One region of the Enterobacter cloacae complex sp. genome, then DNA from elsewhere that is predicted to be linked to it. Evidence: predicted binding sites of a transcription regulator. Region 1 holds the regulator's gene; each other region holds the start of a gene.

Region 1 (6,545 bases):
AGGCTGGGACGACCCACGCATGCCGACCATTTCTGGCCTGCGTCGTCGTGGCTACACCTCCGCGTCCATTCGTGAGTTCTGCAAACGTATCGGCGTCACCAAGCAGGACAACACCATTGAGATGGCCTCACTGGAATCCTGCATCCGTGAAGATCTGAACGAAAACGCGCCGCGCGCGATGGCGGTGATCGACCCGGTTAAGCTGGTTATCGAAAACTATCCGCAGGGCGAAAGCGAGCTGGTCTCTATGCCTAACCATCCGAACAAACCGGAAATGGGCACCCGCGACGTGCCGTTCAGCGGTGAAATCTGGATCGATCGTGCTGACTTCCGTGAAGAAGCGAACAAGCAGTACAAGCGTCTGGTGATGGGTAAAGAAGTGCGTCTGCGTAACGCCTATGTCATCAAAGCCGAGCGCGTAGAAAAAGATGCGGAAGGTAACATCACGACCATCTTCTGTACGTACGACGCAGAGACGCTGAGCAAAGATCCGGCGGATGGCCGTAAAGTGAAAGGCGTAATCCACTGGGTGAGCGCCCAGCACGCGCTGCCTGTTGAGATCCGCCTGTACGATCGCCTGTTCAGCGTGCCGAATCCAGGTGCGGCGGAAGACTTCCTCGCAACCATCAACCCGGAATCGCTGGTCATTAAGCAAGGCTATGCTGAGCCGTCCCTGAAGGCCGCTGAGGCCGGCAAGGCGTTCCAGTTTGAGCGTGAAGGTTACTTCTGCCTGGACAGCCGCTACAGCACGGCAGAAAAACCGGTATTTAACCGTACCGTGGGTCTGCGTGATACCTGGACTAAGATCGGCGAATAATAACGCTGCTCTGGTCAATGAGAAACAAACGCCGCGTAATGCGGCGTTTTTTTATTTAACGATCATATCGTTAAGCGCAGGCGAAATTATTATAAGCCATCAGAACGGGTCAATGAGGTGCTACTTATTTTTCTAAAAAAAGTTTGTTTATTTACGAAAAACGGAAAGGGATAAAAATAGATAAATATTAATGGCGTTACTTACTGAAAATCCACCGGTTCCCCGCCAGCACTCGGCTCCTGCTAATTGTTACAAATCACTACGAAATATGTGCTCTTCGTCATAATCCTGACTTTTGCCTGATTAAAAGCATTGATAATTCGCGCCGCGAAAAATAACCTAAAGACGGTAGTTAATTCGAGGGTATTTCTGACTACCCCTGACCTTTTGGTCTTTTCTGTTTTTCGCCGTTTAAGGCGTTTTAATTCGTCAAAGAGGAATAATCTATGCGTACGTTCAGTGGCAAACGTAGTGCGCTGGCGCTGGCTATCGCCGGTGTGACAGCAATGTCGGGCCTGGTGATTGCGCCAGAGGCAAAAGCAGCAGGCTTCATTGAAGATTCCACCCTCACGGGCGGTATTTATTACTGGCAGCGTGAGCGTGACCGTAAAGACGTCACTGAAAATAAATACAAAACCAACCTTTCTCACTCGACCTGGAACGCCAACCTGGATTTCCAGTCGGGATATGCCGCCGATATGTTCGGGATTGATATTGCTGCTTTCACCGCAATTGAAATGGCCGAAAATGGCGACAGCGGCCACCCGAACGAAATTGCGTTCTCCTCCAGCAATAAAGCCTACGACGAAGACTGGTCCGGCGATAAAAGCGGTATCAGCCTCTATAAAGCGGCGGCAAAATTCAAATATGGTCCGGTCTGGGCGCGCGGGGGGTATATCCAGCCAACAGGACAAACGCTGTTAGCGCCGCACTGGAGCTTTATGCCAGGTACCTATCAGGGGGCGGAAGCCGGCGCTAATTTTGACTACGGCGATGCGGGGGCGTTGAGCTTCTCCTATATGTGGACCAACGAGTACAAAGCGCCGTGGCACATTGAGATGGACAAGTTCTACCAGAACGATAAAAAAACCAAAGTCGAGTATCTCCACTCTCTTGGCGCGAAGTATGACTTTAAAAACGATCTGGTGCTGGAAGCGGCGTTCGGTCAGGCTGAAGGCTATATCGATCAGTACTTTGCTAAGGCCAGCTATAAATTTGATATCGCAGGTAGCCCGCTGAGTACCAGCTATCAGTTCTACGGCACGCGCGATAAGGTCAGCGATGGCAGCGTAAATGATATCTATGACGGTACCGCATGGTTGCAGGCGCTGACCTTCGGCTACAAGGTCGGCCAGGTTGATTTACGCCTGGAAGGGACGTGGGTTAAGGCCGAAGGGCAGCAGGGTTACTTCCTGCAACGTATGACGCCTACCTACGCCTCCTCTAACGGTCGTCTGGATATCTGGTGGGATAACCGCTCTGACTTTAACGCCGACGGCGAAAAGGCGGTCTTCTTCGGCGCAATGTATGACCTGAAAAACTGGAACCTGCCCGGATGGGCAGTGGGAGCATCCTACGCGTACGCCTGGGATGCGAAGCCCGGGGATATGGCAACGCCAGACGCGTACTACGATCCAAACTACCGTCTGAAAGAGTCTTCATACAGCCTGGATGCGATTTACACCCTTCAGGAGGGCCGTGCGAAAGGCACGATGTTCAAACTGCACTTCACCCAGTATGACAACCACTCCGATATCCCGAGCTACGCGGGCGGCTACGGCAACATCTTCCAGGATGAACGTGACGTGAAATTCATGGTCATTGCGCCATTTACCATCTTCTGATGAATGCTGCGGCGGGCGGTGTCCCGCCGTTATGGAGACTGAACATGATGAATAAAAGGGTAATCGTTGCGTTGCTGGCCTTCGGGCTGGTGGCATGCGTGCAGGATCAGGCGCCGAAAGAGGACTCCCGTCTGAAAGAGGCCTACAGCGCGTGCATCAATACCGCACAGGGTTCTCCTGAGAAGATTGAGGCCTGTCAAAGCGTGCTGAACGTGCTGAAAAAAGACAAAGCCCATGAGCAATTCGCCACGCAGGAAAACGTTCGCGTGATGGATTACCAGGCCTGCATTCAGGCGCGTAAAACCGGTAACGATCAGGAAGTGGCGAAGCGTTGCGATAAGATCTGGAACGAGATACGCAATAACAATAAATAAGTTGCTTTACGCCCGGTGGCGCAGTGTCACCGGGCTTTTTTCAGGCAAAAAAAAAGCCAACCTCACGGCTGGCTCAGAGTATGAACACTCACTTATTTTGCGTCGTGCGCATGTTCATTTTCGCGGCAATCCCCTTCAGCGCAGTGACCATACAGGTACAGGCTGTGGTTAGTCAGGCGGATGCCATGACGGGCGGCGATTTCACGCTGGCGTGATTCAATGGAATCATCGCTAAATTCAATGACCTTGCCACAGTCGAGGCAGATCAGGTGATCGTGGTGGTGCTGCTGAGTCAGTTCGAACACGGACTTGCCGCCTTCGAAATTATGACGAGTAACAATGCCCGCGTCGTCAAACTGGTTCAGCACACGATAGACGGTTGCCAGCCCAATCTCTTCACCCATATCGATAAGACGCTTGTAAAGGTCTTCCGCACTGACATGGTGATTGTCTGGCCCCTGAAGCACTTCAAGGATTTTTAACCGAGGAAGCGTTACTTTCAGGCCAGCTTTCTTTAATGCGGTATTGTTGTCAGTCATGCGGAATCTGTCCTGTTGCTAAACGATTCACTTCAAAAGAAGAAGTGACAGAAAATGCACTTGGGATAATGCGTCTCATTATAGAACTGCCATGCCTAAATGAAAACTGCAAGTCTCAAGCAAAGTATGCTTATAAAAACGTGGTATCACCAATAAACTTGTTCGATGGCACCCACTTTTTACCAGGGGGATATTGTACAGGTCTGAGCGAAAAAGTTAAAAGTTTGTAGCAATTAATTTAATCGGTTTTACCTGGAAAACGGGCGCAACCGGAGCTGCGCCGCAGGGATATCAGGCGTTAAGGATATCGTCCAAGTTCAACTCTTCGCGAACCTGCTTAACCCATTTCTCTACGCGCTCAGCGGTCAGCTCTGGCTGGCGGTCTTCGTCAATGGCCAGGCCAACGAAGTGCTCGTCATCTGCCAGACCTTTAGAAGCCTCGAAGTGATAGCCCGCCGTTGGCCAGTGACCGACGATCGCCGCGCCGCGTGGCTCAATGATGTCGCGAATGGTGCCCAGCGCATCACAGAAATACTCCGCATAATCTTCCTGATCGCCGCAGCCGAACAGGGCAACCAGCTTGCCGTTGAAGTCAACTTCTTCCAGCGTCGGGAAGAAATCGTCCCAGTCACACTGGGCTTCACCGTAGTACCAGGTCGGGATGCCCAGCAGCAGGATGTCATAGCCCTCGAGATCTTCTTTGCTGCTCTTGGCGATGTCATGCACATCAGCAACGTCTTTACCGAGCTGTTTTTGAATGTTTTTTGCGATATTTTCAGTATTGCCGGTATCACTGCCAAAGAAAATGCCGATGATTGCCATGAGTAAAATAACCTCTTGAAACTTAATGGTATGGTGGCGCAAATTGTCCACGGATAAGGGCAATAATAGCAGAACAGACAACCCTGCGGAAACAGCTATCACGCAGGACTGCACTCTGTGCTACATGAAAAAGGTAATATTGAGGATTTTCTGACTCACGCCTTGCCGCGTAACGTCTCAAGCTGGGCGATCAGCATCTCTTCGATCAGTTCGCTGCGGCTTATGTTGCGCGCGTCAGCTAACGCGTTAAGCGCATCGACGGCATCGGCATTCAGCTTCAGTTCGACACGCTTAAGCCCACGATTTTTATCGCGTTTAAGCTGGTTGCGTTTATTGATACGCAGCTGTTCATCGCGCGAAAGCGGATTCGTTTTCGGTCGTCCCGGTCGACGCTCATTCGCGAACAGATCTAGTGTCGTACGGTCCGTTTGTTCTTTGGCCATGATTCTGAGACTTCGGGGGATACACGCCGCCCTGCTAATGCCCGGGCGATAAGCGCGCCATCATACATCACCCAAATCCACACGCCAACGACTGGAAGCCCGTCGTCTTCCGGTCGCTGGCTTTTTAATCAATTCGCGGTATCAGTGAGATAGCGGCGAATGGCGCGCAGGACGGCGTCAGGTTTTTCTGCATGTACCCAGTGCCCGGCACCGGCAATGACGTGAGCGCGTGCCTGCGGGAATTGCGCCAGCAGCGCGTCACGGTACGCATCAGTAACGTAAGGAGAGTTGCCGCCACGAATGAAGAGGGTAGGGTGCGGCCAGGCGGGGACGGTTTCCCAGCCCACAATATGCGAATACTGATCCCACAGGACCGGAACGTTAAAGCGCCATTGTCCGTCGACAAATGATTTCAGCAGAAACTGCACCACGCCTTCTTCATCGAGATGCTCGCGCATAACGGCAGCCGCCTGCTGGCGTGTGGAGACGCCTGACGCCGTCACGGCGTTGATGGCAGCGAAAATCTCATCGTGACGGCGAACGTCGTAATTGACGGGCGCAACGTCAATGACCACCAGCCCGGAAATCCGCTCGGGGGCCAGCGCGGTGAGCGCCATCACCGCTTTACCGCCCATTGAATGCCCGATGAGCGTCGCTTTCTGAATATTATTCGCATCGAGTGTATCAAGCAGATCCTGCGCCATGGCCGCGTAGGTCATCGTTTCCGAGCGCCCGGAAAGACCGTGATTTCGCATGTCAACCTGAAGGATCTCATGATCGGTCACTAAATCGCGCGCCAGCACGCCCAGGTTATCCAGGCTACCAAACAGGCCGTGAACCAGTACGATGGGAGAATTATTGTTCGGCGATTGTGCAGTTTGCGCTCGGGTATTCAATTTCATGGCAAAGTTCTTTTTTTAGGTTTGTCAGGTTAGGGTATCATGTTGACCATTCTGCCGCCCGGGGGCAAGGATCCAGTTTAATCTGACTTTTGCCGCCAACCTGGTTTGACGCTATCCGCTGTTGGGATTTGAACCTATAATCTCAACGACTTGTATTCAGATAAGATATCGCACTGGATTAAGATGAAAACAATCGAAGTTGATGACGAACTCTATCAGTATATTGCCAGCCAGACGCGGCATATTGGGGAGAGCGCGTCCGACATTTTACGGCGCATGCTTAAAATTTCCGCCGCCTCACAGCCCACTCCCGTCACTAAAGATGTCGTGTCTCAGCCGAGCGTTGTTGCACAGGTAAAACCTGCCGTCATGCCGGCAAAAGACAAAGTGCGCGCGATGCGTGAACTGCTGCTGTCCGACGAATATGCCGAGCAGAAAAAGGCGGTTAACCGCTTTATGCTGGTGCTGTCTACACTTTACTCACTGGATCACAATGCCTTTGCTGAAGCGACAGAGTCGCTGCACGGCCGCACCCGCGTTTACTTCGCAGGTGACGAGCAGACGCTGCTGCAAAATGGCAATCAAACCAAGCCCAAACATGTTCCCGGTACGCCATACTGGGTGATCACGAATACCAATACGGGCCGCAAGTGCAGCATGATCGAACATATCATGCAATCCATGCAGTTCCCGGCGGAATTGATCGAAAAGGTTTGCGGTACAATTTAACCCTTGCATCAGAAGGACCAGGCAATGGCAAATCACAGCCGTGCAGGACAACCTGCACAACAACGCGATTTGATT
Region 2 (6,545 bases), 1.2 Mb from region 1:
GCGACTGGCTGAACAGCTTGCCGAGGGCAGGCAGGTCGCGCTCGCGGCCAATCACGCAGAGGATATCGTTCTCACGCAGCCGCGTGCTGCCGGTCGGGTGGAGCAGGGCGTTGTCCCTGAACAGAGCGGCAATGCGCGTTTCAGCCGGCATGTGCAGATCGCGCAGGGAAGCGCCCACGCACCACTTATCGGCGCTCAGTTGATAGACAAACTGTTCCCACGGATTCTCAGGGTGAAGATCCAGCCCTACGCGGGAGACTGGCCAGCCGACGGGCGGCACCACCACTTTGGCCTTTTTCGCCGCCCAGCCCAGGGACGTCCCCTGGAACAGCAGCGACACCAGCACTACGAAAAAGGCGACGTTGAAGAACAGGCGGGCGTTATCCAGCCCGGCCATCATCGGGAATACCGCCAGAATAATCGGCACCGCGCCGCGCAGCCCCACCCAACTGATAAACACCCGCTCGCGCAGGTTAAACCCGCGGAACGGCAGCAGGCCGGCAAACACCGACAGCGGACGGGCGATGAAAATCATCCAGGCCGATAAAAGCAGCGCCGGTATGACGATGGGCAGCAGGTCGGAAGGCGTCACCAGCAGGCCCAGCACCAGGAACATAGCGATCTGCGCCAGCCAGGCCAGCCCGTCGAAGTTTTGCAGAATCGCATAACGGTTACGAATCGGCCGGTTGCCCAGCAGGAACCCGCAGAGGTAAACCGCCAGAATACCGCTGCCGTCCAGCGCGGTGGTGACGGCAAAAATCAGAATGCCGCCGCTCAGGGCGAGCAGCGGGTAAAGGCCGGAGGGGAGCGTAATACGGTTGATCGTATGCTGTAAGAGATAACCGCCGCCAAGGCCAATGATAATGCCGAGGCCAAACTGCTGGAGGATGTGCCAGGCAAACATCCAGCTCAGGCCGGTTTCGTGCTGCTGGATCATCTCAATCAGGGTGATGGTCAGAAACACCGCCATCGGATCGTTACTGCCGGATTCAATCTCAAGCGTTGAGCCAACGCGTTCGTTCAGCCCTTTGCCGCCGAGCAGGGAGAAAACCGCTGCCGCATCGGTCGAGCCGACGATCGCGCCAATCAGCAGGCCTTCCATCATATCGAGGTTAAACAGCCAGGCCGCCATCATGCCGGTCAGCCCCGAGGTGATCAGCACCCCGACGGTCGCCAGCGACAGCGCCGGGCCCAAGGCCACGCGAAACGAACTTGCCTGGGTGCGCATGCCGCCGTCCAGCAGGATCACCGCCAGCGCGAGGTTACTCACCATATAGGCGAAAGGGTAGTTATCGAAGGGGATACCGCCGATCCCGTCGACTCCCGCCAGCATGCCGATAGCCAGGAAAATGACAAGAATAGGTATGCCAAGGCGCGATGAAAATGAACTTAATAAAATGCTGAAGGTTACCAGGATGGAACCGAGAATGAAAAGGCTGATTATCGCTGTGGCACCCAATGTCGTCTTACTCCCACCTCAATGTGAACGCTGTTATTAAAACCCTAACATATTAACAACGATAACAGCGTTTTATTGAGGGGGAATAACGGCTTTTTTATGCCTTTAAGACCGGATGACCGCTGATTGTTAACCGACTGCCTGAATGATCGTGCGTCAGGCGCGCCCGGGCGCCCAGCGGCAGCGTGACGGTTTGCTGCTCATGGCCGAAGTCCAGCCCGGCAATCACCGGAACGTCCAGCCGGGAACGAATGAAATCAATCATCGTCTCGAGGGAGTAGCCCGCATCGTAATCGTTGGGGGCCGATCCGCTAAAACTACCCAGCACAATGGCCGACTGCCGATCCAGGATCCCGGCGTGATACAGCTGCAACAGCATGCGTTCGACGCGGAATGGGTGTTCGTTGATATCTTCCAGCACCAGTATGCCGTCCTCAATCTGCGGCAGCCACGGTGTGCCAATTAGCGACACCAGCATCGCGAGGTTTCCGCCCCATAGCTGTCCTTCACATTCCCAGTGCGGTCCATTGCCTTGCCACTCAACGGTAAAAGTCGGGTTTTGCAGGGCGCGCCAGAAATGTTCCTCGGTAAAAGCATCCAGCTCCGGCGCGCCAAAGTTACCGGCCAGCATCGGGCCGCTAAAGGTAATGACGTTATGCAGTGCCAGCAGGCCGAGCTGGATCGCCGTGAAATCGCTGTGGCCGCAGATCAGCAGCGGATCCTGCTGCTGGCGTGCTGCCAGCCCGGCCCAGTCGATACTCTCCAGCAGCCGGCTCGCACCATATCCGCCGCGCACGGCCAGCACAACGTTGTTTTCGCCTTCCAGCGTCGCCAGGCTGTTGATATCGCTCAGTCTCTGCGCTTCCGTACCGGCAAAACGCTGCATGCGGCGGGGGATAATTGTCTGATTTTCTACCTGATGGCCCATTTCCAGCAGGCGCTGAACGCCCCGCTGTGCCGCTTCCTGGTTGATGCAGTAGCCCGACGGTGCGATGAGATGAAACTGAGGCATGGCAATTCCTTGCTGAATGAGAAACTAATTGTCTATATCATGCCGCTTAAACGCCGCCTGCTTCAAGGGGCGACGTACCGCGATGACCGGCTATAAGGATAGATGACGTGAAATTGAGATGGTTTGCTTTTTTGATTGTGTTGCTCGCTGGCTGTAGTTCAAAACATGATTATCAAAATCCCCCCTGGAACCCTGACGTGCCGGTGAAGCGGGCCATGCAGTGGATGCCGATCAGCGAACAAGCCGGGAAGGCCTGGGGCGTGAGCCCGCGTCTGATCACGGCAATTATTGCGGTGGAATCCGGCGGCAACCCAACGCTGGTGAGTAAATCGAATGCGGTGGGGCTGATGCAGCTAAAAGCCTCGACGGCGGGAAGGGAGGTCTATCGCTATATGGGCTGGAAGGGACAACCCTCCACCAGCGAGCTGAAAAACCCGGAACGTAATATCTCTATGGGAACCGCCTACCTGAGCATTCTTGAGCACGGCATTCTGAAGGGAATTGAGGATCCGGAGGTGATGCAATACGCGCTGGTGGTGTCGTACGTTAACGGGGCCGGCGCGCTGCTGAGAACCTTCTCCTCCGATCGCAAAGAAGCGATAGAAGAGATTAACGATATGGATAAAGATGAATTCTTCGAACACGTTGTGAAGAACCATCCGTCAGCACAGGCGCCACGCTATATCTGGAAAGTACAGAAAGCGATGGACGCTATGTAATCCCTTTGTCGGGCGGCGGCACGCTGCCCGACGCCTTTCAGAGCACTTTATTCGCGCGTTCACGCGCTTCACGCTCCAGTGAAAAGATGATGCGCTGGAGTTCGCGCTCGGCGCCTGGCCCGACATTCAGGAAACGAAAGCTCAGGCGTGGCGTCGTAATGGTCTCGTTTTTGCCGTCCACCACCTTGCGCTCGCTGATGGCAATCAGCTGAGCATCAAACCAGAAGCGTCCCCATCCGCCCATATCCAGCTCGATCTGGCTAAAACGCATACCTTCCACCAGCCCTTCCGGCTTCGGCGTATCCATTAACGCACCCATGCCGCCCAGCGATAAATCGAACAGGCGAAAGCGGATCTCTTTTTTGTCCGGCATTTTTGCCTTACAGAAGTAGGCCGGGTGAAGCGGGGCGCTGATGCGAAAAAACTCACGGCGCTGCACGAACCAGAGATTTTCAGGCAACGGCGCGATAAACGCTGGCAAACCCTGGTAGGCGATCGCGGTGAGGCGAGGCAGCACAAACTCAACTTTTGCTCCGTGCGTTTCGGCCATTACCGAAAGATTTTCTGCCTGTAGCGCGGCACGGTTTTCATCGCTCTGGCTACCCAGATCCACAATCAGGTGCTCTGCCGTCACGTCCAGGATCTTGCTGATAAACTGACGGGTTGTCCAGTTGATGCGCAGCGGCACCTCACCTTTTTTCAGGTCGCGTAACACCCCTAATACAGCCAGCGGATTTTGTTTCAGGAACTGCTCACTGTAGCTACTCACGCCAGATGGCTCCTCGATAGATGACAGACTGTCTCTGGGTTATCGGCACGCTCGCATGAAACTTAAGACAAACGATCTGTTTTCTCCGCGCATATTGCTTTGCTAATGGAAATGATAATAATTGGCGTTCCCAATATCATCTAATAACAAGACGACACTATGCATACTTCACGTTTGGCGTTATGCGCGTTGGCAGGCGCCGTTACGCTGGCATTGCAGACACAGGCTTTCGCAGAAGAATCCACCATCGTGGTGACAGGAACAGAGCAGGGCGATGCGCTTCCCGGCTGGACCAACAGCGCCACGAAATCAGCCGTTGCGGAAAGTAAAACGCCGCAGGTGATCAACACCATCGCCGCTAAAGAGATCGAGCAGCGGCACGCCGGTTCGGTAAACGAGATCCTGCGCTATGCGCCGGGTGTTTCCACGGAGGTGCGAGGCAGCACCTCTTACATGAGCGAATATAAAATTCGCGGGTTCAACGTTGAGCAGGAGTTCTACAACGGCCTGCAACTTCCTTATAACGTCACGGGTAACACCAAAGCGCGAATCGATCCGCTGTTGATTGAGAGCGTCGATATCCTGAAAGGGCCATCATCCGTGCTTTATGGCGGCGGCTCCCCGGGCGGGCTGGTCAATATCCAGAGTAAAAAGCCGCAGAAAGCGGCGAAAACGGAGCTGGGCTTTAATACCGGCAACCGCAGTCTGAAAGAGGGGTATCTGGACTCCACGGGGCAGATCGCGACCAGCGACTGGCACTATCGCCTGCTGGGCAAAGCGACGGAAAGTGACGAACAGGCGCATACCACGCGCTATGAAAACTATCTGGTTGCCCCCTCCGTGACCTGGCAGCCGGACAGCAAAACGCGCCTGACCATTGACGCGCTGGCGCAAAATACGCCGAGCCTGACCCCGTCTGACCCGATGCCGCTAAGCTATCTGCGTTCGAAATACGCCGATCGTCGTGATTACGCCGGCGATGAGTGGAGCGGCTTTAAGCAACGCCAGTGGATGCTGGGCTACAGCTTTGAACATGAGTTTGACAGCGGCTGGGGCTTTAACCAGAAAGCGCGCTATTTTGATGTGGACACCCACCAGCGCAGCGTCTATTCCACCGGGACGGGCAGTGAGGTCTACCAGCTTAACCGCTTTGCCTACACCACGGATGAAGATTTGCGGAGCTTCAACATTGATAACCAGGTCACCCGCACCGTCGCGCTGGGAGACTGGAAGCATCATCTGCTGGCGGGCTTTGACTATCAGAAGCTGAACTCTCACTTCCACTACCGTTACGCCTCGTCCACGCCGGGTATTGATATGCGCAATCCAGATCGCGGGCAGATCGATAGCGGTGCGCTGGGGCTTTATACCGCGCAGAAAAACCGGCTGAGCTATCAGCAGAACGGCTATTACGTGCAGGATCAGGTGGAGTTCGGCGGGCTGAACCTGCTGGCCAGCCTGCGCTATGATGACTACCGTTCGGTCACCACCAACTATCTGCAAAACGGTGACAAAGCCTGGGTATCGCAGGATCGCCTCACCAAACGACTGGGCGCGCTTTATGCCTTCGATAACGGGCTCTCGCCGTTTATCAGCTACTCGGAAGGGTTCGCCCCGGTATCGCCGCAGGGTACGCTGACCGCGAAAGACGTTAAGCCCACCACCAGCAAGCAGGTGGAGGGTGGGGTGAAATACCTGCTGGCGGAATACGCAACCACCTTCACCGCCTCGGTGTTTAACATTCGTCAGAAAAATGTGGTGACCAGCGATCCGGGCTTCCTGAACTACCGCCAGACCGGGGAAGTGGAATCTAAGGGCGCGGAGATCTCAGCCATCAGTCGTCCAACGGATAACCTGACGCTGATTGCCAACTACGCCTACACCCACGCCATTAACACCGAAGATGACAAATATCAGGGCAAACGGCCAACGCAGGTCCCTGAGAACGCCTTAAACCTTTGGGGGGATTACACCTTTGACAGCACGCCGCTGAGAGGGGTAACGCTGGGGGCCGGCGCGCGCTACACCGGGCCGATGGAAATCTCGCCGGGCAACGACGCAGGCAAGCTGGGCGGGACTACGCAGTACGATCTGGCGGCTTCTTACCGCATGGGCGAACTGGCGCCAGCGCTGGAGGGACTCACGCTGAAGGCGAGCGCGCAGAACGTCACAAACAAAGAAACGCTCACCTGCTATGACGCGACCAATTGCTGGATAGGCCGCGACCGGACCTTCCAGGTTGGGGCAAGCTACAGCTTCTGAAAAAAGCCCGGTAACGCTACCGGGCCACTTTATTGCACGGACCTTCCCCTCGCCCCTTTGGGGAGAGGGTTAGGGTGAGGGGCGCTACTGCGCCGCCTGTTTTGCAGGCGCGACATCATCGTTCGCCGCAGGCTGATTCTCCGGTACGCTGTCGCACGGCTTCTCTTTCGGGCAGACCATGTCCAGCATTCTGAGCGTCACGCCGTTACTCCAGCCGAAACCGTCCTGCAACGGATACTCGCCGCCGCCACCGCCGGTACCGGTCGAAGAGACGTCATACTTCTCAACCAGCTTCTTCTCGCGATCGTAGGTATGCTGAACGTT
Region 3 (6,545 bases), 3.0 Mb from region 1:
TTACTTTGATTTAGCATTGCTACAATCTTCCGTGTTATTACTTTGTCAGACGTTTGCCGTCTTTGCGGCCTGTGGCGTCATCCGTCTGATGCTGGGCAAGCGCTGGCGACACAGCATGCCGAATAAGTACATCGGTATACGTATTTTCTGGCTCGGATTTATGGTTCCTGTAGGCATCAAATTATCGATGTATCTGGCTGGATATTTATTTGATTTCCCGGTGACAATCTCCTCCTATTTCGGCGAAGGCTCTGCAATTTATAACGTTATCGATATTCAAAGCCTCATTTGTGCCGCCCTGATTTTCACCATGATGTTCTATTACCCGTTAAGAATGATAATTAATCCCCGGTATGCCCGAACATTCTGGCGGCGAAGCGTGAAGCCTCTCTTTTGTCACAAAAAAGCATTATTTATCGTTGTGTGGCTGATGCTGTTGGTCTCGATGATCGCTATTTTGTGCGCGCCTTTCGAGTCACAGTTTATAGCTGGTTATTTGATGCCAATCGTTTTTATTCTTTTTACCCTGGGGATTGGTCGTCTGAGCTATTCACTCATCTCTTTGCTCTGGGCGGCTTCGGCGCTCATGCTGTTGACCTACAATTATAATTTTCTCAATGGCGTTGAATCGGGTCACTCACTTTCCTTTATCCTCTCGGTGCTCATCTCTTTCGCCATCTGCCTGCTTTACATGTCACGGATCTTCCAAAAAAGTGAATGGCTGAAACAGGGATGGCAGGAGAGGGCGCTTACCGATCCGCTCACCGGTCTGCCTAACATTCGTGCGCTGGAAGTTTTTCTTCAGCACCATCCTGAGGCTAAAGTCTGCTGCCTGCGCCTGGATAATCTGGAATTCCTGAGTCGTCACTACGGCATCCTCATGCGCGTGCACTGTAAAAAGATGATCACCGCGTCGCTGCAACCGCTATTGCAAAAAGACGAGAAGCTCTTCCAGCTACCGGGCAGCGAGCTGGTGGTGGTTTTGCTGGGGCCGGGCACGGCTGAGCGCCTGCAATATATGGTTGACCAACTGAACAGCCGTAAGATCACCTGGAACAAGACCGAGCTCGACATTGAGTTTGGTGCCTCCTGGGGGGAAGTGCCGGATGGGGAAAGCCTGCACCACACGCTGGGTCAGCTGAGCTGGCTGTCCGAGCAATCCTGTGGCGGGCATAACGTTCTGGCGTTAACCAACAGTCTGGATGATGTCTCTGGTCAGACGACGGACAGGGTGCTAATGCTGGCCCGCATAAAACGCGCCCTGGATATCGGCGGTCTTCACCTTTACGCCCAGCCAATCCACAATGCGCGCGGGGAAGGGTACTTTGAAATCCTCTCCAGGCTGGAAAGCGATGGCGAGATCATCACCCCTGACCGCTTTATTCCGCTGATTGCTCAGTTCAACCTGAGCCACCGGTTTGACCTGAACGTACTGGAAAAATTGCTGATGTGGATGCGCAGCCATCCGTCCGGACGTGCAGGAACGCGCTTCTCCGTCAATCTGATGCCGCTGACGCTGATGCAAAATGAGATTGCGGCTGAGATCATTCCCCTTTTTGAACGCTACGCTATTGCGCCGCAAGATATCATCATTGAGATCACCGAGGAACAGGCTTTCTCTGACTCGGGAAGCAGCATCAAAAATATCCAGCAGCTGCGTGATTACGGCTTCCGTATTGCCATAGACGACTTTGGTACCGGCTATGCCAACTTTGAGCGCCTGAAGCGGCTGGAGGCCGATATCATTAAGATCGATGGCAGCTTCGTGAAAGATATTTGCACCGACAGCATGGATGCGATGATCGTGCAGTCTATTTGCAACATGGCAAAAACGAAATCGCTGTGTGTGGTGGCTGAATATGTGGAAACGGTTGAACAACGCGAAATGTTGCTGCGATTTGGCGTAGATTATTTGCAGGGCTATTTGATTGGCAAGCCACAGCCTCTGACGGCGCTGGAAGCATAAAAAAACCGGGAGCGATGGCTCCCGGTTTTCGTTCAGCGGTATGAATTAGAGGACCAGTGCTGCGATAGAGGCAGACAGGACGCTCACCAGCGTTGAACCGTAAACCAGCTTCAGGCCAAAGCGAGACACCACGTTACCCTGCTCTTCGTTCAGGCCTTTAATTGCGCCAGCGATGATACCGATGGAAGAGAAGTTCGCGAAGGAGACCAGGAAGACGGACAGGATCCCTTCCGCGCGCGGGGAGAGCGTGCTGGCAATCTTCTGGAGATCCATCATCGCCACGAATTCGTTGGATACCAGTTTCGTTGCCATGATGCTGCCCACCTGCAACGCTTCGTGAGCAGGTACACCCATCACCCAGGCAACCGGGTAGAAGATATAGCCCAGAATGCCCTGGAAGGAGATACCCAGAACGGCCGCAAACAGGGCGTTCAGCGCAGCGATCAGCGCGATAAAGCCAATCAGCATCGCGGCAACGATAACCGCAACCTTGAAACCAGCCAGAATGTATTCACCCAGCATTTCGAAGAAGCTCTGTCCCTCGTGCAGGTTTGACATCTGAATGTTCTCTTCGCTGGCATCCACACGGTACGGGTTAATCAACGAAAGGACGATAAAGGTGCTGAACATGTTCAGAACCAGCGCCGCAACCACGTATTTCGGTTCCAGCATGGTCATATACGCGCCCACGATAGACATGGAAACGGTAGACATTGCGGTCGCCGCCATGGTGTACATGCGGTTGCGGGACATCTTGCCGAGGATATCTTTATACGCAATGAAGTTCTCAGACTGACCGAGGATCAGCGAGCTGACTGCGTTGAAGGACTCCAGCTTGCCCATGCCGTTAACTTTAGATAACAGGAAGCCGATCGCACGGATAACCACCGGCAGAACACGGATGTGCTGGAGGATACCGATCAGGGCAGAGATGAAGACGATAGGGCAGAGCACTTTCAGGAAGAAGAAGGCCAGACCCTGATCGTTCATGTTGCCAAAGACAAAGTTTGTCCCTTCGTTGGCAAATCCGAGCAGTTTTTCGAACATTTCGGAGAAGCCTTTCACGAAGCCGAGGCCTACGTTGGAGTTCAGGAAGAACCACGCAAGTAAAACTTCAATGACCAGCAGCTGGACAACATAGCGAATACGAATATTTTTGCGGTCTGTGCTGACCAGCAATGCGAGTGCAGTAACGACAACGAGTGCCAGGACAAAATGAAGGACGCGGTCCATATTTGCTCCAAATATGAGGCAGGTTTAATTTCCGTGCACATTCTATGTAACAAGCACAAAGAAAACGAGATCAAGCCCACACTATAGTTACATCCTGTGACGAGTCTCAAAAATAGTGATCAACAATACATTTTTGTTATGTTAGGTAAATGAGTGAAAAGTTAAGTTTGTGTGCTACGCTTCACAAATGTCTGCGCATTTTCACATTCTGTGACCTTGCTCCACCTGCCTGTCTATTGTTCCTGACTATCAGAGAAATCATGTTAACCATTACAAATGAACTTGATAATCATTCTCATTTTGATAGCATAAAACATAGCAAAGGCTATATTTCCAGAGGCAGAAATGACGAATAGTCGCGTAGAGAGTAGCAGCGGCAGAGCGGCACGCAAGCTGCGGTTCGCATTAATGGGACCGGCATTCATTGCCGCGATTGGCTACATCGATCCGGGTAATTTTGCGACCAATATTCAGGCCGGGGCCAGTTTCGGCTATAAGCTGCTGTGGGTTGTGGTTTGGGCCAACCTGATGGCGATGCTGATTCAGATGCTTTCCGCGAAGCTGGGTATTGCCACCGGAAAAAACCTGGCGGAGCAAATCCGCGATCACTATCCGCGTCCGGCGGTATGGTTTTACTGGGTCCAGGCGGAAATTATTGCCATGGCCACCGATCTCGCCGAGTTTATCGGGGCGGCGATCGGCTTTAAGCTTATTCTGGGGGTCTCCCTGCTACAGGGCGCCGTGCTGACCGGTATCGCCACGTTCCTTATTCTGATGCTCCAGCGGCGGGGACAAAAACCACTGGAGAAAGTCATCGGCGGCCTGCTGCTGTTCGTTGCTGCCGCCTATATTGTTGAGCTGGTTTTCTCCCAGCCGAATCTGGTGCAGCTGACGAAAGGGATGGTGATCCCATCGTTACCCACCTCTGAAGCCGTTTTTCTCGCGGCCGGGGTGCTGGGGGCGACCATCATGCCGCACGTGATTTATCTGCACTCTTCTTTAACCCAGAATCTGCACGGCGGAACGAGCAAAGAGCGTTACTCCGCCTCGAAATGGGATGTGGCGATCGCGATGACCATTGCCGGATTTGTGAACCTGGCGATGATGGCGACCGCCGCCGCCGCGTTCCATTTTAACGGGCATACCGGGGTTGCCGATCTCGACCAGGCTTACCTGACGCTGGAGCCGTTGCTGAGCCATGCCGCGGCCACTATTTTCGGTTTAAGCCTGGTTGCTGCGGGTCTCTCGTCTACGGTTGTGGGAACGCTGGCCGGGCAGGTGGTGATGCAGGGGTTTGTACGTTTCCACATTCCGCTGTGGGTTCGCCGCTCGGTAACGATGCTGCCTTCCTTTATTGTCATTCTGATGGGGCTGGATCCGACCCGCATTCTGGTGATGAGTCAGGTGCTGCTGAGTTTCGGTATTGCGCTGGCGCTGGTGCCGCTGCTGATCTTCACCAGCAACAAATCACTGATGGGCGATCTGGTAAATTCAACGTGGGTGAAACGCGCCGGCTGGGCCATTGTAGTCGTGGTGGTGGCGTTAAACCTCTGGTTGTTAATAGGCACGGCGGCAGGGCTGTAAAAGAAAAAGGAGCCGTGAGGCTCCTTTTTGCTGTTAATGATGATGGCCGTGACCGTGGCCCCTACCTTTACCATGGCCTCTGCCGCCGCGGTGGTCGTCACGATCGTGCCAGCCTTCGCGGTAGCCGCGTTCGTAGGCCTTACGCTTATCCCAGCCACGGTGATAACCGTTATCGTGTTTCCACCAGCGGTTTTTACGCCACTCATAATGGCGGTGCCAGTAGTCACGGTCGCGCCAGCCGCCGCCGTCCCAGTAGTTACCGTAATTGTCGCGATCGCCAATTTGTAATTTTATCGATGGCAACAGGGTGATTTCGCCAGCGTTGGCGACCAGCGGGGCCGAAGCCAGTAATACCGCTGCAAGAATCAGTGACCTGAACATACTCTTCTCCTTCACGATCGGGGCCGCTGTGCGACCTGTTAACGCAATTTTACGAGTTGGTAAACATTCGTTTCATCGCCTCAACTCCTAAATCATGAAGGAGAGCACTTTTTGCTAAAAGTAATGTTAATCTGAACTGGACAGGATCGCTTCTATCGTCTTCAGCTCGTCTGCGGAGAAATGACAATTTTCAAGCATGCCTGCTGCATCATCAATTTGCCCGGTTTTGCTTGCGCCGATGAGCACTGACGTCACCGCATCGTGACGCAGTATCCAGGCCAGCGCCATTTGCGACAGCTTTTGCCCCCGGCTTTGCGCCAGCGCGTTCAGCTTACGCACTTTTTCCAGCTTATTGTCGGTGATTTGCTCCGGATTAAGGAACTTACTGCCGCTTGCCGCGCGAGAATCTGCCGGGATGCCGTTCAGATAGCGATCGGTCAACTGTCCACCGGCCAGCGGAGAGAAGGGGATACATCCCACCCCTTTTTGCTGCAATACCTCCAGCAAACCCGCTTCAGGCGCACGTTCAAACATGGAATACTTCGGCTGGTGGATGAGACACGGCGTGCCGAGATCCTCCAGTATTTCAATCGCCTGTCGTGCCAGTTCTGCCGGGTAGTTGGACAGACCAATGTACAGCGCCTTGCCCTGACGCACCACGTGGTCAAGCGCTTTCATGGTTTCACGCAGCGGCGTTTGCGGATCGGGGCGATGGTGATAGAAAATATCAACGTACTCCAGCCCCATACGCCTGAGGCTTTGATCCAGGCTGGCGATCAGGTATTTACGCGAGCCCCAGTCGCCGTAAGGCCCGTCCCACATGGTGTAGCCCGCTTTGGTGGAGATAATCAGCTCATCGCGCCAGGGCAGGAAATCCTCCTGCAAAATGCGACCAAAATTACGTTCGGCCGACCCGGGAGGCGGGCCGTAATTATTGGCAAGGTCAAAATGCGTAATACCCAAATCGAACGCGCGCTGTAAAAGTTGACGGCTGTTTTCGAGCAGCGTCGCGTCGCCAAAATTATGCCACAGCCCCAGCGAGATGGCGGGAAGCTTAAGGCCGCTTTGTCCACAGCGGCGATACTGCATTGTCTGATAACGATTTTTGTCAGGCTGATAACCCATTGGCGAGACCTCTGGCGCTGAAAAGAAAAATCAGTGTATACGTTTACACTCACCCGAAGAAAATGAGCATAGCTCAGCTTTTTTCGTAAAGCATTCTTTCCATTCTCGACTTCTCGCCATTTCTGGACAGGCTTCACGCTTATTTAATACTCAGAGTGAGGTCAACGTCAGAAGGACACCTATAATATGCGTACCCCCTATTGCGTCGCCGATTACCTGCTGGACCGACTAACAGATTGCGGTGCCGATCATCTGT

The links. The regulator Fur, encoded in region 1, represses iron uptake genes when iron is present. The targets are predictions, from matches to a motif close to ATAATAATGAGAACNACTATCAA.
Region 2: the regulator Fur is predicted to act here: its motif matches at 4,077-4,099, upstream of DBR02_RS22770 (TonB-dependent siderophore receptor).
Region 3: the regulator Fur is predicted to act here: its motif matches at 3,482-3,504, upstream of DBR02_RS02065 (Nramp family divalent metal transporter).

The regions. Positions count from the first base shown of each region.
Region 1 is NZ_LT991957.1:3,447,604-3,454,148, forward strand. Features, by position in the region: gene glnS (glutamine--tRNA ligase) at 1-817, shown strand, start outside; gene chiP (chitoporin ChiP) at 1,264-2,661, shown strand; gene chiQ (ChiQ/YbfN family lipoprotein) at 2,709-3,035, shown strand; gene fur (ferric iron uptake transcriptional regulator) at 3,128-3,574, opposite strand; gene fldA (flavodoxin FldA) at 3,866-4,396, opposite strand; gene ybfE (LexA regulated protein) at 4,552-4,839, opposite strand; gene ybfF (esterase) at 4,968-5,741, opposite strand; gene seqA (replication initiation negative regulator SeqA) at 5,925-6,470, shown strand; gene pgm (phosphoglucomutase (alpha-D-glucose-1,6-bisphosphate-dependent)) at 6,495-6,545, shown strand, end outside.
Region 2 is NZ_LT991957.1:4,653,818-4,660,362, reverse strand. Features, by position in the region: gene DBR02_RS22790 (potassium/proton antiporter) at 1-1,459, opposite strand, end outside; gene ldcA (muramoyltetrapeptide carboxypeptidase) at 1,557-2,471, opposite strand; gene emtA (membrane-bound lytic murein transglycosylase EmtA) at 2,579-3,190, shown strand; gene ycgR (flagellar brake protein YcgR) at 3,228-3,959, opposite strand; gene DBR02_RS22770 (TonB-dependent siderophore receptor) at 4,119-6,221, shown strand; gene DBR02_RS22765 (alpha,alpha-trehalase) at 6,306-6,545, opposite strand, start outside.
Region 3 is NZ_LT991957.1:442,487-449,031, reverse strand. Features, by position in the region: gene DBR02_RS02075 (EAL domain-containing protein) at 1-1,966, shown strand, start outside; gene nupC (nucleoside permease NupC) at 2,012-3,199, opposite strand; gene DBR02_RS02065 (Nramp family divalent metal transporter) at 3,545-4,783, shown strand; gene ypeC (DUF2502 domain-containing protein YpeC) at 4,817-5,164, opposite strand; gene mgrA (L-glyceraldehyde 3-phosphate reductase) at 5,291-6,289, opposite strand; gene ipdC (indolepyruvate decarboxylase) at 6,476-6,545, shown strand, end outside.